3 regions of the Streptomyces sp. NPDC059740 genome follow, and region 1 is predicted to be linked to each of the others. Evidence: riboswitches for the same ligand, from Rfam matches in the RefSeq annotation. Region 1 holds a riboswitch; each other region holds the start of a gene.
What was found. Region 1 has a riboswitch for S-adenosylmethionine ahead of ACFV3R_RS21450 (aminotransferase class V-fold PLP-dependent enzyme). Riboswitches for the same ligand answer to the same signal wherever they lie in the genome.
Positions count from the first base shown of each region.

Region 2: it holds a riboswitch for S-adenosylmethionine, as region 1 does, so the genes downstream of both, thrC (threonine synthase) here and ACFV3R_RS21450 (aminotransferase class V-fold PLP-dependent enzyme) in region 1, are expected to answer to the same signal.
Region 3: it holds a riboswitch for S-adenosylmethionine, as region 1 does, so the genes downstream of both, ACFV3R_RS27790 (glutathione S-transferase C-terminal domain-containing protein) here and ACFV3R_RS21450 (aminotransferase class V-fold PLP-dependent enzyme) in region 1, are expected to answer to the same signal.

Region 1 is NZ_JBHWGP010000019.1:24,549-31,198, reverse strand. Features, by position in the region: gene ACFV3R_RS21460 (cytochrome bc complex cytochrome b subunit) at 1-1,277, shown strand, start outside; gene trpD (anthranilate phosphoribosyltransferase) at 1,477-2,541, shown strand; SAM riboswitch class IV at 2,828-2,945, shown strand; gene ACFV3R_RS21450 (aminotransferase class V-fold PLP-dependent enzyme) at 3,367-4,803, shown strand; gene ACFV3R_RS21445 (Lrp/AsnC ligand binding domain-containing protein) at 4,898-5,179, opposite strand; gene ACFV3R_RS21440 (rhomboid family intramembrane serine protease) at 5,231-5,911, opposite strand; gene ACFV3R_RS21435 (hypothetical protein) at 6,200-6,439, shown strand; gene ACFV3R_RS21430 (NYN domain-containing protein) at 6,549-6,650, shown strand, end outside.
Region 2 is NZ_JBHWGP010000011.1:31,774-38,423, reverse strand. Features, by position in the region: gene groL (chaperonin GroEL) at 1-1,203, opposite strand, end outside; gene ACFV3R_RS15655 (cold-shock protein) at 1,753-1,956, opposite strand; gene ACFV3R_RS15650 (MoaD/ThiS family protein) at 2,451-2,729, opposite strand; gene thrC (threonine synthase) at 2,818-4,098, opposite strand; SAM riboswitch class I at 4,116-4,271, opposite strand; gene ACFV3R_RS15640 (glucosyl-3-phosphoglycerate synthase) at 4,579-5,556, shown strand; gene ACFV3R_RS15635 (trehalose-6-phosphate synthase) at 5,693-6,650, shown strand, end outside.
Region 3 is NZ_JBHWGP010000033.1:34,250-40,899, forward strand. Features, by position in the region: gene ACFV3R_RS27770 (purine-cytosine permease family protein) at 1-1,341, opposite strand, end outside; gene ACFV3R_RS27775 (ADP-ribosylglycohydrolase family protein) at 1,413-2,414, opposite strand; gene ACFV3R_RS27780 (GntR family transcriptional regulator) at 2,489-3,208, opposite strand; partial or broken gene ACFV3R_RS27785 (iron chelate uptake ABC transporter family permease subunit) at 3,269-3,737, opposite strand; gene ACFV3R_RS27790 (glutathione S-transferase C-terminal domain-containing protein) at 3,952-4,734, opposite strand; SAM riboswitch class IV at 4,948-5,094, opposite strand; gene ACFV3R_RS27795 (hypothetical protein) at 5,249-5,383, shown strand; gene ACFV3R_RS27800 (putative leader peptide) at 5,553-5,873, shown strand; gene ACFV3R_RS27805 (LLM class flavin-dependent oxidoreductase) at 5,945-6,650, shown strand, end outside.

The sequences.
Region 1 (6,650 bases):
CCGCGCTGGTGTTCGTCGGCGGCATGATGGTCCACATGATGCGGGTGTTCTTCACCGGCGCCTTCCGCAAGCCGCGTGAGGTCAACTGGCTCTTCGGCTTCCTGCTGCTGGTGCTGGGTCTGTTCACCGGCTTCACCGGCTACTCGCTCCCGGACGACCTGCTCTCCGGCACGGGTGTGCGCTTCATCGAGGGCGTCGTCCTGGCGATGCCGATCGTGGGCACCTACCTCCAGATGTTCATCTTCGGCGGCGAGTTCCCCGGGCACGACATCATCCCGAGGTTCTTCACCGTCCACGTGCTGCTGCTGCCGGGCATCATGCTCGGCCTGCTGGTGGCGCACCTGATCCTGGTCTTCTACCACAAGCACACGCAGTTCCCGGGTGCCGGCAAGACCAACAAGAACGTCGTCGGCATGCCGCTGATGCCGGTCTACATGGCCAAGGCGGGAGGCTTCTTCTTCCTCGTCTTCGGTGTCATCGCCGTCATGGCGGCGGTCGCCAGCATCAACCCGGTGTGGGCCATCGGCCCGTACCGGCCCGACCAGGTCTCCACCGGCGCCCAGCCCGACTGGTACATGGGCTTCGCCGAGGGTCTGGTGCGCACCATGCCCGGCTGGGAGTGGAACTTCCTGGGTCACACCGTCAACTTCGGTGTGCTGATCCCGATCGTGATCTTCCCGCTGGTGCTGGCCGCCATCGCCGTCTACCCGTTCATCGAGTCCTGGGTCACCGGCGACAAGCGCGAGCACCACATCCTGGACCGCCCGCGCAACGCGCCGACCCGCACCGCCTTCGGTGTGGCCTGGCTCTGGGCGTACATGATCATGCTCGTCGGTGGTGGCAACGACCTGTGGGCGACCCACTTCCACATGTCGATCAACGTGATCACCTGGATCGTCCGCATCGGCTTCTTCGTCGGCACGGTGATCACCTTCATCGTCACCAAGCGCATCTGCATGGGTCTGCAGCGCCGCGACCGGGACAAGGTGCTGCACGGACGCGAGTCCGGCATCATCAAGCGCCTGCCGCACGGTGAGTTCGTCGAGATCCACGAGCCGCTCCGCCAGGAGCAGCTGCACGTCCTCACCCAGCACGAGCAGCCCAAGGTCTTCGACCCGGGCCCCGAGGTGGACGAGAACGGCGTGCGCCGCAAGATCCCGGCCTCGACCCGGCTGCGGGCCAAGCTCTCCCGCGGGTACTACTCCGAGGAGAACATGGTCCCCAAGCCGACCGCCGAGGAGTTCAAGGAGATCGCCAGCGGCCACGGCCACCACTGAGTGATCCGGCCGCCGTCGCCCGCGCGACGGCGGCCCCCGGGCGGCAGACCGCCCGACACGAGGAACGCCACCCAGAGGGCCCCGTCCGGACGTCGGACGGGGCCCTCCGGCGTACGGGCCGCCGGATAGGCTCTCAGGCGAGGGGCAGCCCCTCGCAGGGGCCCGCACCGGGCGGGCCGAATTCCCAGGAGTGTGGACCATGGACGTGGTGACCCCGGCAGGCGGCGACAGCGCGACGGCCCCCACCTGGCCGGGCCTCCTCAACGCTCTCCTGACCGGCAGGCACCTGAGCGCCGCGGACACCGCCTGGGCCATGGACCACGTCATGCGCGGCGAGGCCACCTCCGCCCAGATCGCCGGCTTCGCCGTGGCGCTGCGGGCCAAGGGCGAGACGGTGGCCGAGATCAGCGGCCTGGTCGACGCCATGTACGAGCACGCCGAACTCATCGAGGTGGCGGGCCCGAGCGTCGACATCGTCGGCACCGGCGGCGACGGCGCCAACACCGTCAACATCTCGACGATGTCCGCCCTCGTGGTCGCGGGGACGGGGGCCCGGGTCGTCAAGCACGGCAACCGGGCCTCCTCCTCCGCCAGCGGCGCCTCCGACGTCCTGGAGAAGCTCGGCCTCAACCTCGACCTGTCCCCGCGCCGGGTGGCCGAGGTCGCTGCGGAGGCCGGCATCACCTTCTGCGCCGCGAACAGGTTCCACCCGGCGCTGCGCCACGTGGCGGCGGCCCGTGCCGAACTGGGCGTGCGCACCGTCTTCAACTTCCTCGGCCCGCTCACCAACCCGGCACGGGTGAAGGCCCAGGCCACCGGCGTCGCCGACGCCCGCATGGCGCCGATCCTGGCCGGCGTCCTCGCCGAACGTGGCTCCTCCGCGCTGGTCTTCCGGGGCGAGGACGGCCTGGACGAGCTGACCACCACCGCCACCTCGACGGTGTGGGTGGTCCGCGACGGGGCCGTGGCCGAGCACCGCTTCGACCCCCGCGACGTCGGTGTCGAGCTGGTGCCCGTCGAGGCCCTGCGCGGTGGGGACGCGGCCCACAACGCCGACGTCGTCCGCCGGGTCCTCGCGGGCGAGAAGGGCCCGGTCCGGGACGCGGTCCTGCTGAACTCGGCGGCGGCGCTGGTCGCCCTCGAACCGGCGGACACCTCGCTGGAGGAGCAGATCGCGGCGGGCATCGCGCGGGCGGCGCAGGCCGTCGACTCGGGGGCGGCGGCGACCGTGCTGGAGCGCTGGATGGAGCTCAGCAACTCCTGAGGGGTCCTTGCCATATGCCCGCCCGGGTCGCGTGGTCTGGCACCGCGCCTCGCGGCGTTGCCGAAAAGCCCTGGTAGCTCCGCTACGAGGACTCTCCGGCGCCTTGCGATGCACGGCACCGGACCACGCGACCTCATCGGACGCTCACATGGCAAGGACCCCTGAGGCACCACGCGGCGGCCCCTGCGGCGGGCCGCCGTGAGCCGGTTCCGGCCGCCTGGCGGGCGTGCCCGGGATGTGGGACGACGGTTTCGCCGTCCGAACCCGCTGTGCCATACTCACCGCAGGTCACGAGCGACAGCGTGAAGGCCCCGGCCCGCTGTCCGGCAACCCTCCGTCCGTGGCGGGGTGCCCCGGGTGATGACCAGGTCGCAGACAAGCGAGGTCTGCGGCAAGCGCGGTCCCTCGATTGGGGACCTGGTCCTTCGAGGGAGTGCCTTCCGTGATGCAGCGAATGCGATAGGCCTGTCCTCCGGATCGCCGTCGGACGTGCGCAGCGGTACCCCTGGGGTGCCCGCCGCCGTCGGTGACCGGCGCCCCGTCGCTCCCCACCGGACGCGACCGGCACCCGCCGCCCCTCCCGACCGGCTCGCCACGCCGGCCGCGGACCCGGAGACAGGCCCCGGGGCCTGACCGCCCCCACCGGACGACGCGTCCGGCCACCCGTGCGCCCTGACGGCGGACCGGTGTGCCGCGGTGCCTGTCGTCCCGTGCCCCGACGGGCACCGAGCACCCTCATCTCGCCTGCTGCCGCCACCGCGCGTCGCCGACTCCCGGCCGTCCGCGCGGTGTTGCCGGCCGCCCGCACCACCACGGGAGTCCGCCATGACCGCCACCGCCAGCACCGCTGCCGCCTCCGCCGCCACCGCTGCCGCCTCCACCACCACCGCTGCGAGGACCGCCCCCCAGGCCCCGGCCGGCGGCCCGCTCCCCGTCCTCGGCCGCGACGTCCGCGTCCCGCTCGTGACCGGTGGCGAGACCACCTACGCGGCGCTCGACTACGCGGCCAGCGCACCGGCGCTGCAGCGCGTCTGGGACGACGTCGCGGCCTACGCCCCCTACTACGGCAGCGTGCACCGCGGCGCCGGACACCTCTCGCAGCTCTCCACGGACCTGTTCGAGAACAGCCGGGAGACCGTGGCGCGCTTCCTCGGCTGTCGCCCGGAGGACGAGGTGGTCTTCACCCGGTCCACCACCGACTCCCTGAACCTGCTGGCCTGCGCGCTGCCCGCCGGGGCCCACGTCTACGTCTTCGAGACCGAGCACCACGCCGCGCTGCTGCCCTGGCACCGCCGCGCCGGCGTGACGGTGACCTACCTCGACGCCCCGCGCTCCCCGCAGCAGGCCGTGACCACCCTGGCGGACGCGCTGGCCGCGGCACCCAAGGGCGCGGGCCCCGCCCTGGTCTGCGTGACGGGTGCCTCCAACGTCACCGGCGAGATCTGGCCGGTGCGGGAGCTGGCCGCCACGGCGCACGCCCACGGCGCCCGCATCGTCCTGGACGCCGCCCAGCTCGCCCCCCACCACCCGGTGGACGTGGCCGAGCTCGACGTGGACTGGGTCGCCTTCTCCGGCCACAAGCTCTACGCGCCCTTCGGCTCCGGCGTCCTCGCGGGCCGCGCCGACTGGCTGCGGGAGGCCGAGCCGTACCTGGCGGGCGGCGGCGCGAGCCGCACCGTCACCCGGCGCCCGGACGGCGGTGTCGCGGTGGAGTGGCACACCTCCGAGGCCCGCCACGAGGCCGGTTCGCCCAACGTCATCGGCGTCCACGCCATCGCCTCGGCCTGCCGCGCGCTGACCGAGGCCGGCTTCGACACGCTGGTGGCACGCGAGCGGACGCTGGTGGCCAGGGTCCGCGAAGGGCTCGCCGGCATCCCCGGCGTGCGGGTCCTGGGCCTGTTCGGGCCGGACACGCCGCGGGTGGGCGTGCTCTCCTTCACCGTCGAGGGCTGGCAGTCCTCGCACTTCGCGGCGGCCCTCTCGGCCGAGTACGGCATCGGGGTGCGCGACGGCCTGTTCTGCGCCCACCCGCTGGTGCGCACACTCCTCGGCAGCGAGCCGCAGGCCCCGGGGGAGTGCGGCGCGGAGGAGTCCGGCGCGGCCGGCGGGACGCTCCACGCGGTCCGGGTGAGCTTCGGGGCCGGCACGCCCGACGAGCACGTCGAGCGGTTCCTGCGCGCGGTGCGGGAGCTGGTCACCGAGGGCGCGCGCTGGAGCTACCGGACGCAGGAGGGCCGCTGCGTCCCGGTTACCGCCGCCTGACCGGCCCGCTGCACCGGCCGTCCGCCGCCCAGGGGCGGGGCGCTGCCTCCCGTGGTGGCGCCCCGCCCCGTACCGGGCCGGGCCCGCAGGTGTCCTAGGAGTCCAGCCCGATGGCGAACGCGGCCTCCAGGTCGTGCTGGGAGTAGGTGCGGAAGGCGATGTGCGTCTCGGTGGAGGCGACGCCCGGCACCTTGCTGATGCGGCCGGGGATGACGTCGGCGAGGTCGTCGTGGCGGGCGACGCGGACGAGTGCGATCAGGTCGTGCGCCCCGGTGACCGAGTAGACCTCGCTGACACCCTCGAGCGCGGCGATCTTCTCGGCGATCTCCGGGATGCGGTCCACGCTGGTCTTGATGAGGACGATCGAAGTGATCACGGCTGGTCTTCTCCCTCGCGGCTGCCCGGCTCTCTCCAGGGCCCGCCCACCCTATCCCGCACCCCGCCGCCGGTGACGTGCCCAGGCGTAGAGGAAGCCGAGCCCGAAGCCCACGAGGTGCGCCAGGTGGGCCACGCCGGGACCGGCCGGGTCGTGTCCCGCGGCGAGCCACTGCAGCACGAACCAGAAGACCAGCACCACCCAGGCCGGGAAGCGCAGCGGGAGGAAGAGGAGGAACGGCAGCAGGCTGGTCACCCTGGCGCGGGGGAAGAGGTAGAGGAAGGCGCCCAGCACACCGGAGACGGCACCGGACGCCCCCACCAGGGCCCGCCCCGAGCCGGCGTGCACCGCCGCGTAGCCGAGCAGCGCCAGGTACCCGGTGACGAGGTAGAAGAGGACGAAGCGGGCGCGCCCCAGACGCTCCTCCACCAGGCCGCCGAAGACGTGCAGAAAGAGCAGGTTGCCCAGCAGGTGCACCCACCCGCCGTGCACGAAGAGCGCGGTCAGCGGGGTGGCCGAGGCGCGCACGGTCCCCTCCCACAGCTCGCGGGGGACCACGCCCCACCGGGCGAAGTAGGCGTTCTGCGCGGCGCGGCCCCCGTCCCCGCCGGCCGCGGCCCCGGTGAGCGGGGCGGTCGGTCCCGCGAGGAACACGGCACAGCACAGGGCCGTCAGCACGTCGCGGCCGCGCATCCGCACGGCACGGAGCACCAGGAGGTGCGAAACGGACATGGGTGGATCATCCCGGAAAACTCGGCCAGGAAGTGGGTGCCGGTTCCGGGCCCGGCCACCCGGTGGGCGTGCGCGCCGTGGTGCGGGGCGGCTGCGGGCGCGCCCCGCAGGGGAGGGGGCGCAGGCCGTAGGGTGAGCACCAGGGACGTTCCTCGTCGGCGAGCCGGTTGCGCCGCGCCGGGACCCGTCCGCCCGGGGGAGGCGGGTCGTGGTCGCCGCGGCGGGCTCCGCGGGCGGGCGGCCCTGCCGGAGCGTCACCACCCGAGGAAGCGAAAGAGGAACGAGACGATGACGGTTCCCCAGCCGACCGCAGAGACCAGGTGGCGCTGCACCCTGTGCGGCAATCTCACCCGTTTCGACGTCACCCGGCGTTCGAAGGTGGTGGAGTACGTGCATCTGGATCTCGCCGGCGAGCCCTCGGTGGAGGAGCGGGAGGTGCTCGAGGAGAGCATCGAATCGGTGCGCTGCCGCTGGTGCAACGCGGTGGACCAGATCGAACTGGTGGACCGGCCCGGCGCGAGCGCCTGAGATTCGGAGCGAGGCGGCAGTGGTGGACCGTCCGGAAGGGGCGACGGGGGAGGGGGACGTGCGCGCGGAGGCGACGGCCGGGGAGCCGGAGCCGGCCGCGCAGCCGGGGGTGTCCGCGAACGGCGTGGGGCCCGCCGGGGCGGGGTCCGGCCCGGAGGACCAGGCAGCCCTCGACCGGCCGCTCCCCGAGGGCGTGCGGCGCAAGGTCGTG
Region 2 (6,650 bases), on a different contig from region 1:
CGCGTTGCGGACGGCGTCCTCGATGCGGTGCTTGCGCTCCTTGAGCTCGACCTCGGTGGCGGCACCGGCCTTGATGACGGCCACGCCGCCGGCCAGCTTCGCCAGGCGCTCCTGGAGCTTCTCGCGGTCGTAGTCGGAGTCGCTGTTCTCGATCTCGGCGCGGATCTGGTTGACGCGGCCCTGGACCTGCTCGCTGTCGCCGGCACCGTCGACGATGGTGGTCTCGTCCTTGGTGATGACGACCTTGCGGGCACGGCCCAGGAGGTCCAGACCGGCGTTCTCGAGCTTGAGGCCGACCTCCTCGGAGATGACGGTGCCACCGGTGAGGATGGCGATGTCGCCGAGCATGGCCTTGCGGCGGTCACCGAAGCCCGGGGCCTTGACGGCGACGGACTTGAAGGTGCCACGGATCTTGTTGACGACCAGGGTCGACAGGGCCTCGCCCTCGACGTCCTCGGCGATGATCAGCAGCGGCTTGCCGGACTGCATGACCTTCTCCAGCAGCGGGAGCAGGTCCTTCACCGCGGAGATCTTGGAGTTGACGATGAGGATGTAGGGGTCGTCGAGCGACGCCTCCATGCGCTCCATGTCGGTGGCGAAGTACGCCGAGATGTAGCCCTTGTCGAAGCGCATACCCTCGGTGAGCTCCAGCTCCAGACCGAAGGTCTGGGACTCCTCGACGGTGATGACGCCTTCCTTGCCGACCTTGTCCATCGCCTCGGCGATGAGCTCGCCGATCTGGGTGTCGGCGGCGGAGATCGAGGCGGTGGAGGCGATCTGCTCCTTGGTCTCGACGTCCTTCGCCTGCTCCAGCAGGGCGGCGGAGACCGACTCGACGGCCTTCTCGATGCCGCGCTTGAGCGCCATCGGGTTGGCGCCGGCGGCGACGTTGCGCAGGCCTTCCTTGACCAGTGCCTGGGCCAGGACGGTCGCGGTCGTCGTGCCGTCACCGGCGACGTCGTCCGTCTTCTTCGCGACCTCCTTGACCAGCTCGGCACCGATCTTCTCGTACGGGTCCTCGAGCTCGATCTCCTTAGCGATGGAAACACCATCGTTGGTGATCGTGGGGGCGCCCCACTTCTTCTCGAGGACGACGTTGCGGCCCTTGGGGCCGAGGGTGACCTTGACGGCGTCGGCGAGCTGGTTCATCCCGCGCTCGAGACCGCGCCGTGCCTCCTCGTCGAACGCGATGATCTTGGCCATGTGAAGTGGTCCTCCCAGGACTGGGGGTCCCCCCATGACGCGGAGTCTGGGGGAGGGTGGATTACTCCGGACCGCGCTGGCGCCCGCGACGGACGATCTGGGAGGCTGGTGGTTCCGTCCCACCTGCTCCCGGACCTCACCGACTCGGTCCTTACTGTCACTCTCACTCGGAGAGTGCTAACGCAATAGTTAGCACTCTCGCCATGAGAGTGCAAGGAGCGGCCACCGGACGGGACGGGCGGCATCGGCCCGGCACCCGGGCCCGAAGCCCCGACCCACCGCCGCCGTCCCGGAAACCGCGCAGGTCGCCGGGGTGAAGGGGCGCAGACCACTCACCGGCCACCACCGCACCCCGACCTCGCGACACGGACACCGACGCCGGCCACCACCGCACCCCGGCACGCGGCACCACCGGACCTGGCCACCGGACCTGGCCACCGGAACGCGGACGCCGGAACGGCGGACGCCGGAACGGCGGACACACGGACAAGGGCCCGCGCTCCCCCGAGAGGGAGCGCGGGCCCCAGCGACAGCTGTGAGGTCGTCGCCCTAGCCGGCCACGCGAACCATGTCCGCCTGCGGCCCCTTCTGGCCCTGCGAGATCTCGAACTCGACCCGCTGACCTTCCTCGAGGGTGCGGTAGCCGTCCATCTGTATCGCGCTGTAGTGGACGAAAACATCCGCACCACCGTCGACCGCGATGAAGCCGTAGCCCTTCTCCGCGTTGAACCACTTGACGGTGCCCTGAGCCATTCCTTACTCCCCTATTGCTGGCCCTACGCAGGACCGCACTTCGCGGACCCGGGTCAGACCTCACCCCCGATGCCAGGCGGCAGGAGGGGGCGTGCGCCGGAACGCGTCGACCGCCGCTGAATGTATCTGCACAACTGCCCAGTGCAACAGGTCAAGCAGACGAAAAATCCGGACCAGGGTAAACACCGATAAGCGAAAAAGAGAGGGAATCAGCCACAATACGGTCCGGGCGAACTACACCAAACCGACAAACCACGCACACATCTTGTGTCCGCCGCGGAGATTCGTCATGCGCGTTTGACCTGCGCGCAATGCGGGAACCGCGCCCACTCTAACGCTAATTCCCGGTACGGAATTACCGCTTCCGCATATCCCACCCCCCCCCGGCGCGCTCACCCGCCGCGCACCCCGGTGCGCGCGCCCCCACGGCAGCCGGCCGCCGCTCCCTCTGGAGGAGCGGCGGCCGGTGTCGGGTCCGTCGGGCGGTGCGTGGCTCAGCAGCCGCCGGCGACCGCCGGGATGATGGAGACGCCGGCACCCTCGGGCGTGGGGGTCTCAAGGCCCTGCTCGAAGCGGACGTCGTCGTCGTTGACGTAGACGTTGACGAAACGGCGGAGCTTGCCGGAGTCGTCCAGCACGCGCGCGGCGATGCCGCTGTGGTTCTTCTCCAGGTCCGCGAGGACCTCCGAGAGGGTCGCGCCGTCGGCGGGGACCTCGGCCTGGCCACCGGTGTAGGTGCGGAGGATGGTCGGGATGCGGACGGTGACGCTCATGTCTGCCTCAAGTCTCGGGCCCGGGGCCCGGGTCGGTGGGTGGCAAAGGGGACGGGGCGGGGCCGGGGGCGGCCGGCCGGGGCCCGCGTCAGGCCAGGCCGGCCTCGCGGAAGGCGTCCAGGCTGGGGCGGATCGTCGCGGTCGGGCCGGTGGTGGGCGCCACGGCGTCCAGCGTCTTCAGCCCGTCGCCGGTGTTGAGGACGACGGTGGACTTCGCCGGGTCCAGAAGGCCGTTCTCGATCAGCTTCCGGGTCACGCCGACGGTGACGCCGCCCGCGGTCTCGGCGAAGATGCCCTCGGTGCGGGCCAGCAGCTTGATGGCGTCGACGACCTGTGCGTCGTTGACGTCCTCGACGGCACCGCCGGTACGGCGGGCGATGTCCAGCACGTACGGGCCGTCGGCCGGGTTCCCGATGGCCAGGGACTTGGCGATGGTGTCCGGCCGGACCGGGCGGACCACGTCGTGGCCGTCCTTGAAGGCCCGGGAGACCGGGGAGCAGCCCTCGGCCTGCGCGCCGAAGATCTTGTAGGGCTTGTCCTCGACGAGGCCGAGCTGGATCAGCTCCTTGAGCCCCTTGTCGATCTTGGTGAGCTGCGAGCCGGAGGCGATGGGGATGACGATCTGGTCGGGCAGCTCCCAGCCGAGCTGCTCGCAGATCTCGTAGGCCAGCGTCTTGGAACCCTCGCCGTAGTACGGGCGGAGGTTGACGTTGACGAAGCCCCAGCCCTCGCCCAGCGGGTCGCCGATGAGCTCGGAGCAGAAGCGGTTGACGTCGTCGTAGTTGCCCTCGATGCCGACCAGGTCGCCGCCGTAGACGGCGGCCATGACCACCTTGCCCTGCTCCAGGTCGTGCGGGATGAAGACGCAGGAGCGGAAACCGGCCCGGGCCGCGGCGGCGCCCACGGCACCGGCGAGGTTGCCGGTGGAGGAGCAGGAGAGGGTGGTGAAGCCGAAGACGCGGGCCGCCTCGACGGCGATGGCCACCACCCGGTCCTTGAAGGAGTGGGTGGGGTTGCCGGAGTCGTCCTTGACGTACAGACCGCCGGTGACGCCGAGCTCGCGGGCGAGGTTGTCGGCCTTGACCAGCTTGGTGAAGCCGGGGTTGATGTTCGGCTTGTCCGCGACGTCCTCGGGGACGGGCAACAGCGGGGCGTAGCGCCAGATGTTGTTCGGGCCGGCCTCGATGCGCTTCCGGAGCCCCTCGGGGTCCCCGGTGGGAAGGTCGTAGGCGATCTCCAGCGGGCCGAAACAGGCCTCGCAGGCGAAGATCGGGCTCAGCGGGAACCGCTCGCCGCATTCGCGGCAGGACAGCGCGACGGCGGAGCCGAGGGTGAGGGGGGTGTCGGTGGCGACGGTCTGCACAGCCATGGAGGCGAGGCCCTTTCTCCTCATCTTCCTCGCGACGCATCTCGCCGCGAGACGGAATTGGCACCTTCCCTAGCCGGGGAGCCTCGCGTTCCGCTGCTGGTGCGGTGACGAGTCCGGCTGGAGGGTTGCCGGGGCTTCAACGGGCCGTTTCCCTCTGCCCCTCTGGATGAGCGGTGTGGCACCGGCCTTGCGGACCGGGCGTTTGTGTGGCGCGGCGACCCCGACATATGCGGGCCGTTCGCGTTGTTCAAGACTGTAACCGAAGGGCCCCGGGCTGGAGACAGCCGTCCGCACCGCGAGATGGATCACAGCACGAGCGCCGGTCCTCACCGGTCCGCGGTGCGGAGGCGAGGGCGCAGGTCAGAGCGTGACCCCAGGGTCCCGTCCGGCCCGCGTCCGCCGGTCGCCGACCTGCCGGGACGAGAGGACGGGTACCGCACGGGCCCGCGAGACGGACTGCGAGCGTGAGGAGAGACGCTGGTGCTGGAAGAGGTGGAGCGCTGGCTCGGCACCCGCTCCTGGTCGGCGGCCGACCGTCCCACGGCCCTGCTGCCGGCCGCCAAGGCCGCGTCTGGGCAGACGGTCAGCGTGGTGCTGCCGGCGCTCGACGAGGAGGCGACGGTCGGCCAGATCGTCACCACCATCCGTGACGAGCTGATGACGGACGCCATGCCGCTCGTCGACGAGCTGGTGGTCCTGGACTCGGGTTCGTCCGACCGTACCGCCGAGGTGGCCGCCGCCGCCGGGGCCCGCGTGGTGCACCGGGACGCGGTGCTGCCGCGGCTGCCGGCGCTACCGGGCAAGGGCGAGGTGCTGTGGCGGTCGCTGCTGGTCACCCGCGGCGACATCGTGTGCTTCGTCGACGCCGACCTGCGGGAGTTCTCGGCCACCTTCGTCTCCGGCATCGTCGCGCCCCTGCTGACCGACCCGGATCTCGCGCTGGTCAAGGCCATGTACGACCGGCCGCTGGGTGCCGAGGCGGGCGGCGGTGCGGGGGCCGGCGGCCCGGCGCAGGGCGGCCGGGTGACGGAGCTGGTGGCCCGGCCCCTGCTGAACCTGCACTGGCCGCAGCTGGCCGGTTTCGTGCAGCCGCTGGGGGGCGAGTACGCGGCACGGCGCTCGCTGCTGGAGCGGCTGCCGTTCCCGGTGGGCTACGGGGTGGAGCTGGGTCTGCTGGTGGACGCGTTGCAGACGGTGGGGCTGGACGCCCTGGCCCAGGTCGACGTCGGGGTGCGGCGCCACCGGCACCAGGACGGGCAGGCGCTGGGCCGTATGGCGGCGGCGATCTACCGCACCGCGCAGCTGCGGCTGGCCCGTGGCCATCTGGTGCGGCCGCGGCTGACCCAGTTCGTCCGGGGTGAGGACGGCGGGTTCGAGCCGCGGACCTGGGCGGTGGACACCGAGGAGCGGCCACCGGTGTGCGAGGTGCCGGAGTACTCCCGGGGCCGGGCGGCCTGAGGGCGGGTCCCGCCTGCACGGGCTGTGACCGTGCAGGTCGGGGCGGTGTGGCGCGATCTCGCCCGGCGTCTGCGGAGATCGGCGCCGCCCGGCGTCCGTACGTTTGGACGGTTGTGCGGTGGGTTAGTTGTCGGGCATGGCCTCCGAGACCCCTGGTGCGCAGATCCTCGTCGCGTCCAACCGCGGCCCCGTCTCGTACTCCCTGGAGGAGGACGGCTCGCTGCGCGCCAAACGCGGCGGCGGCGGCCTGGTGTCGGGGCTCTCGGCGATCGGTCCGGACGCGGACGCGCTGTGGGTCTGCGCGGCGCTGAACGACGGCGACCGCGAGGCCGCCCGCCGCCACCCCGCCCAGCTCCCCGAGTCCGACACCGGCGAGCAGCGGGTCCGCATGCTCGACATCGCGCCGCAGACCTTCACGGACGCCTACAACGGCATCGCCAACTCCGTGCTGTGGTTCGTCCACCACCTGCTGTACCAGACGCCGCTGGAGCCGGCCTTCGACGCGGACTTCCGCGCCCAGTGGGCCTCCTACGAGGCGTACAACGCGGCCTTCGCGGACGCGCTGGCCCGGGACGCGGCGCAGGGTGCCGCGGTGCTGGTGCAGGACTACCACCTGACGCTGGTACCGGGGATGCTCCGCGAGCGCCGCCCGGACCTGCGCATCGGCCACTTCTCGCACACTCCGTGGGCGCCGGCCGACTACTTCGGCCTGCTCCCCGACGACGTGGCCGTCTCGGTGCTGCGCGGTGTCCTGGGCGGCGACCGGGCCGGGTTTCTCACCGAGCGGTGGGCGGCGGCGTTCGCCGAGTGCTGTGAGCGGGTGCTGGGGGCGCGGGTGACGCGCGAGGGCGCGGAGATCGCGGTGACGTACGAGGGGCGCACCACCCGCCTCGGCGTGCACGGTCTGGGCGCCGACGCGGACTTCCTGCGCGAGCGCTCCCACCGGCAGGACGTGGACGACTGGCTGGTGCGGTTGCGGGAGCAGGTCGGCGAAGGCCGGCGCACCGTGGTCCGCGTCGACCGGACGGAGCTGTCGAAGAACATCGTGCGCGGCCTGCACGCCTACCGCCGTCTGCTGACGGAGCGGCCCGAGT
Region 3 (6,650 bases), on a different contig from region 1:
GGAGAGCGGACCGGAGAACCAGACGTCGCTCTCGCTCGTCCGGGCCTCGGTGAGCAGCAACCCGACGACGATCGCCAGCGCCCAGGCGGTGCAGGCGGACCAGGCGAACCCGCCGTTGTACCAGTAGCGGCCCGAGCGGCCGGAGCGCATCAGCTCGGGGCCGTCGTAGTCCCGCCGGCGCAGCATGTCCACGGCGAACACCCCGACCCACGCGGTGATGGGGACGGCCAGGATGGTCAGGAACGTGGTGAAGGGGCCGTAGAAGTCCTTCGCGATCAGCATGAAGTAGATGCCGCCCGCGAAGGTGACGACCACGTCCAGACCGACGGCCACCGTGCGCTTGGCCTTCACACCGAGGGTGACCAGGGTGAGTCCGGCGGAGTACACCGAGAGGTGGTTGGAGAGCAGCAGCCCGCCGAACGCGGCGATCAGGTAGGGCACCGACATCCAGGGCGGCAGCAGCGCGTCGATGGCGGAGACCGGGTCGGAGGCCGAGGCGAGCGTGGAGTCACCGGCGGCCAGCAGGGAACCGAGCGAGATCAGCAGGAGCAGGGGGATGCCCGCTCCCCACGCCGAGGCGAGGACGAGACGGCCGCCCGGAATGCTCCGGGGCAGGTAACGGGCGTAGTCGGCACCCGCGTTGGCCCAGCCGATGCCGGTGCCCGCGGCGATCACGCCGACGCCGGCCAGGACGGCGCTGAGCGGGGCGGCCGGGGCGTGCAGGACCCTGCCCCAGTCGATGGTGGCGGCGAGGAAGCCCATCACCACCAGGTTGAGCAGGCCGAAGACGTACGTCGCCCACCGGTTGATCCACATGATGGTGGCGTGGCCCAGGCCGCTGATCAGCAGGGTGCAGGCGATGAAGACCAGGAGGCACACCAGGGTGAGCGCGGTGTTGCGGTGCACGCCGAAGACGATGGCCAGCAGCGAGAGCAGCGCGTAGGCGGCGGTCGTGGTGTTGACCGTCTCCCACCCCACCCGGCTGATCCAGGTGACCAGGGTGGGGCCGGTGTTGCCGCGCCGGCCGAACACGGCCCGGGAGAGGGTGAGGGCGGGGGCGCCACCGCGCTTGCCGGCGATGCTCAACGCACCCACCAGCGCGAAGGAGCCGAACGCCCCGATGATCGCGACGACCACGGCCTGCCAGATGTTCAGGCCGCGGAAGGCCACGAGGGTGGCACCCAGGGGCAGTCCCAGGAGCGAGATGTTGGCGGCGAACCAGGTCCAGAACATCTGGCGCGCGCGTCCGTGCCGTTCGGAGTCGGGCACCGGTTCGATGCCACGGGTCTCGACGGAGCCGACACGGTCACCGGCATGATCGCTCGTCGTTGAGTCGGCCATGGCGGAACCTCCTTACGAGGCGAGGTGGGGGTAGGAGCACGGGCTCCCGAGGGCGGGGCCGGCCTCTCGGCTCACGCGGGGCGCAGGGCGAGAAGCGCTTCGGCGAGTGGTTCCAGCGCGAGGCCGTTGACGGAACGCAGGGTGGCCACGGCCTCGGCGGGCAGCGCGGACAGACCGGCGACGGCACCCGACACCGCCCCGGCGATCGCGCCGATGGTGTCGCAGTCGCCGCCGAGGTTCGCCGCGAGCAGGCACGCCTGCCAGGGGTCGTCGCCCGCGACCGTCAGCACGGCGAAGGCGGCCGGAACCGACTCCTGACTCGCGACGCTGGTGCCGATCAGCTCGCTGATGACGTCCACCGCCTCGTCCACGGGGAGCCCGGCGACCAGGCGTCGGGCCCAGCCGATGCGGGCGGCGATGTCGGCTCCGGCGACCCAGTGCCCCCGGCGCGCACCGGCGGCCGCGGCGCTCTCGGCGGCGTCCATCGCCTGGACCAGGCCGGCGCCGTCCACGGCGGCGCTGACCGCGGCGGCGACGGCTGCGGCCCCCGCGATGCCGATGGTGGTGTCGTGGGTGACCTGGCAGGAGTCCACGACCCGGTCGACGAAGTGCTCGAGCGGGAGGTGCCGGAAGGCGACGCCCACCGGGGTGACGCGCATCGCGGCACCGTTGGTGGTGCCGGTGCGCCCGGTCTCGGAGACGGGCACCCCGCGGGTCACCGCGTCCAGGGCCGCCTTGGTGGACGGGCCGAGCAGGTCCGAAGAGCCCTTGGCCCGCATCTCCTGCTCCCACTCGATCAGGGCACGGGCCAGCACGGTGGGGTCGAGGCGGCCGGCGGACTCCACCAGGAGCCGGCCGACGATGACGGCCTGGTCGGTGTCGTCGGTGACGCTGCCCGCCGGCATCCCGGCCGCCACCGGGTTGTCCTCGGGGCCGGCTTCGAAGCCGGTCACCCGCCCGAAACGGGCGGTGATGGCGGCGCGGGACATGATCTGGGTCGGCATGCCGAGGGCGTCGCCCAGGGCCAGCCCGTAGAGGGCGCCGAGGGCACGGTCGGTGCGGGGGTCGTTCATGGTGCTGTGGTTCCTGTGCTCGGGGGGACGGCCGCGCGGGGACGGCCGGTGGGTGCGGGAGGCGCCGGCGCGGGTCAGGGCGCGTCGGGCTCGCCGAAGCGGGTGCGGAGTTCGAAGTGGGCGGGGTCCAGGAGGCTGACGACGTGCTCGACGGGGTCGCCGGTGGGCAGCCTGCCGATGCGTCGCACCCGCAGGAAGGAGACGCCGGGTGCGCGCCCCAGGAGCCGCGCGTCCTCCTCCTCCAGGGGCACGGCGGTCGCCGCCTGTTCACCGGAGGCCACGACGAGACCGGCCGCCGCAAGGGTGGCGGTCAGCGAGTCGTCGACCAGACCGCCGGCCGGGACGTCCTCCAGGCCGGGGTGGCACGGTACGCGGCTGCGCTCCAACGACACCGGGGTGCCGTCGGGCAGCGACCGCAACCGGTCGACGGCCAGGAAGGCGGTGGTGGGCAGGTTCAGCCGCCCCCCGAGCTCGGCGTCCTGGACGACCTCCAGCCGGAGCAGGGCCGTGGTGAGTCCGGTGCCCTGCTCGGTCAGGGACTGGGTCCAGCCGTGCCGGTTGTCCAGCGGCGCGCCGTCGAAGGTGACGAAGGAGCCGATCCCGGGGTGGGTGCTGATCAGCCCCTCCTCGGCCAGCTCCCGCAGCGCCTCGCGGACCGTGGTCCGGCTCACCGCGAACCGCTCGGTCAGGGAGTGCTCACCGGGCAGCCGGCTGCCGGACCGCAGCGCCCCGGCCCTGATCTCGTGACCCAGGATGCGGGCCACCCGCTGATGCTTGCGCGCCTGTGCAGACATGTCCACACCGTAAGTCAACCTGTCTGGACCTGTCTGTTGTCCGGGTCACAGGCTCCGGCCCCGGCCTGCTGCCGGCCCTGCCGTGCCGGTCCGAACGGGAAGTGTCCGGCGCAGGACGGCCGCAGACGCGCGCCCGTAGGTGGAGCCGGACAGCCGGATCAGTGCCTTGGTCGCGCTGAACGGGTCGGTGACCACGAGGAGCAGGCCGATCACGGCCGCCGCCGCGGACACCCCGGCACGACCAGCACCAGCCGGTCGTGGCGGAAGCCGTTCCGTGCGGAGAGCCCGAAGACCAGCAGGGCCGCACGGCCGAGCCCACCGCGGACGCAGCCGCCAGCCCCCAGGGGCCGGCTGCCGGCAGGGAGGTGGTCAGGAGCACCGCACCGCGCGCCGCCGCCGCCGGAGACGCCCGGAACCCCGGGCTCGACCAGCGGGTTGCGGGTCGCCGCCTGCACCAGCGTGCCGGCCGGCGCCGGCGCGGCCCCGCCGGCAGCGCGGCCGGGGCCCGCGGGACCCGGGTGTCCAGGATGGATGGGGGAGACGGCCTGCGCCGGGGAGGGCACGGCGCGCCGGAGCGCCCTGACGCCGCGGACACCGGAACGCCCGGCACCGGGCCGCAGGACGGGTTTTCCCTCCCGGTGCCGGGCTCGGCCCTCGCCTGCCGCACTTCCCGGTGGAGCCGGAGCCGGTGAGCGCCGGCCGCAGGGACCGGCCTGGCGCGGCCCGGACGCGCGGCGTGGTCCTCACACCGTGCAGGGCGCCGCGACGGTCCTGCCCCGGAAGGACGGGTGCTCTCCGAGGCGGCGGACATAGTCCCGGAGCCGGACGTGCGAGCAGAGGGTGCCGGGTGGGCCGAGGTGGACGAGCGCCACCCACAGGTCCACGTCCGCAGCCGTCAGCTCCCCGCCCAGCGCGTAGGGCTGCCCGGTGAGCCGGCGCTCCCACATATCCAGTGCCGCACGCTGTTCACCGGGGCGGGCGGCAGGGGAGAGGTGCAGTTCCAGCGCCTCACCGACGGCTTCGGCCGCTGCGGCCAGGTGCGGCGGGCGCAGGCGCGAGGGGCGGTCCCCGTCGTGGCCGGAGAGCGGCCCCGCGAGGTCGCGGAGGATGTCCGGGGTGTGGTTGCTGACGATGCGCCCGCTCCAGCGGTCGCGCAGCGCGGGCGCGGTGAGGGGTCCGTCGTAGTGGTGCAGGGTGGCTTCGTACGCGTGGCGCAGCGCCGCGAAGGCGTCGGGGGCGTCGCCGGGGCGCGTCAGGACGGTGGTGGCGATCGCGCCGTCGAGACCGAGCAGGTCCAGAGTGATCGAGATGCGCAGTGAGTGCGGACAACTCTCCGACAGGAACAGGTCGTAGCGGTGCGGTTCCGGATAGAAGCCGCCTGCCAGGCCGATGCCGATCCGGCCTCGCAGGACGTGTGGCAGCCGGGCGCCCGCCGAAGCCCCCGGGTGGGGCCGAGTGGCGGACGTACTCGGTTGCCGGTGAACGGCGTCGGCCGTCCCGGCGCCGCGCGTAGCTGTCTCGGGCATGACTCTCCCTTGGGAAACGAGGAAGCCACCGCCGCCTCGGGGGCGCCGGCGGCCGAATGCGGAGCGACTGCGCTGCTCGCAGCGGTCCGCGACGACGAACCGGCGGCGGATCAGTACGCGCTGGAGACCCGCGACAGATCGATGTGCAAGCGCCTCGTCAAGTCACTCCTGGGCATTGCCCGCCCGTCTCACCCTCGGGGCTCGCGAGACGCGAGACCACGCTTGCCCCACCGCACCGGCGGGACCCGGTCGTCACCCGGGGCACCCCGTCGCGGCGGAAGGGTTGCCTGCCAGCGGGCCGGGGCCGATGACCACATCAGCGGGGGTGAACCCGCGGCGTGGGCGCTGACAATCGTGACCGTCCACGCCAGTTTCGGTGCGCTCCGTGACGCCGTCAAGAAGCCGTGCGCACGGTCTCAAGTGATGGGCATACGCGTTGACATTCCCCCGAGGGCATGACTGACTGGCGGCGTCCCACGACAGGACCCAGGCCGGAGAAATGACGGTGACGGCGATGTACGCAGTTGACGGAAAGGCCGCGCGACAGCGCCCCGGCCGCGTCCTGCTGTGCTCGGACCGCTCGGTCGACCTGCTGCGCGTCAACAGCGCCCTCTGTACGGCCGCCCGTCCTGCCCACTGCCGGGACTGACGACTCTCTGAGCCCGCGCTGACCACCGCCGTCGCGGTGTGCTGCCCCCTCCCCGCCCAGCCCCCGTTCCACGTGTACCGGTCGCCTCGCCTCCGCCGAGCCCTTTGCCGCTCGGCGCGGCGCCGACCACCCGCGTGGTCCGGGCTGTCCGAGTCCGCTGGAGCTGTCCATGCATCTCCCGGTTCCGCCGTGTCCGCCGGGCCGGCGCCCCACCGCAGGCCCCGGCCTCCGCGAAGAGGACGCCCGACAGCGGGAGGGAACGGCGCAGTCGGGTAGCGGTGCCCGCCGACGAGCGGTCGGCCACCCACCGGGGAGCCGCGCGCCAGACCGGCACGGTGCCCGGGACCACCGGGCCGCAGACGCGCAGGCACGGCACGTGCGGCCCGCGTCCCGCCACCACGCCGTGAAACCCGCCCCGCCCCGCCTCCACCTGTACTCCCGGCACCACATCGACCTGCTGCGCGTGGCCGGCGCGCTCTGTCGCCCCTGACCGCCGCCCCCGCAGCCGCCCCCGTACCGGGGCCGGCTCTCCCGCACGGCCATCAGGAAGGCGTCACCCCCATGTCCCCCTCTCCCGCCCCGCTGCACCTCGCCGTCGCCCTCGACGGCGCAGGCTGGCATCCGGCCGCCTGGCGCGAGCCCGTCGCCCGCCCCCGCGAACTGCTCACCGCCGCCTACTGGACCGACCTCGTCACCGAGGCCGAACGCGGGCTGCTCGACTTCGTGACCATCGAGGACGGGCTCGGCCTCCAGTCCTCCTCGCCCACCGGCCCCGACGAGCGCACCGACCAGGTGCGCGGCCGCCTGGACGCCGTCCTCGTCGCCGCGCGGGTCGCCCCGCTGACCCGACGCATCGGCCTGGTGCCCACGGTGGTCGCCACCCACACGGAGCCGTTCCACATCTCCAAGGCGATCGCCACCCTCGACCACGTGAGCACCGGCCGCGCCGGCCTGCGCGTGCAGGTCACCGCCCGCCCGAACGAAGCCGCGCACTTCGGACGCCGGACGATCCCGCCGCTCCCCGCCGAGGGGTACGACACCCCTGCCGGGCAGGAGGTCGTGCGCGAACTCCTCGACGAGGCGGCCGACCACGTGGAGGTCGTGCGCCGGCTGTGGGACAGCTGGGAGGACGACGCGGAGATCAGGGACGCCGCCACCGGGCGCTTCATCGACCGCGACAAGCTGCACTACATCGACTTCGAGGGCAGGTACTTCCACGTCAGAGGCCCCTCGATCACGCCCCGCCCACCCCAGGGGCAGCCGATCG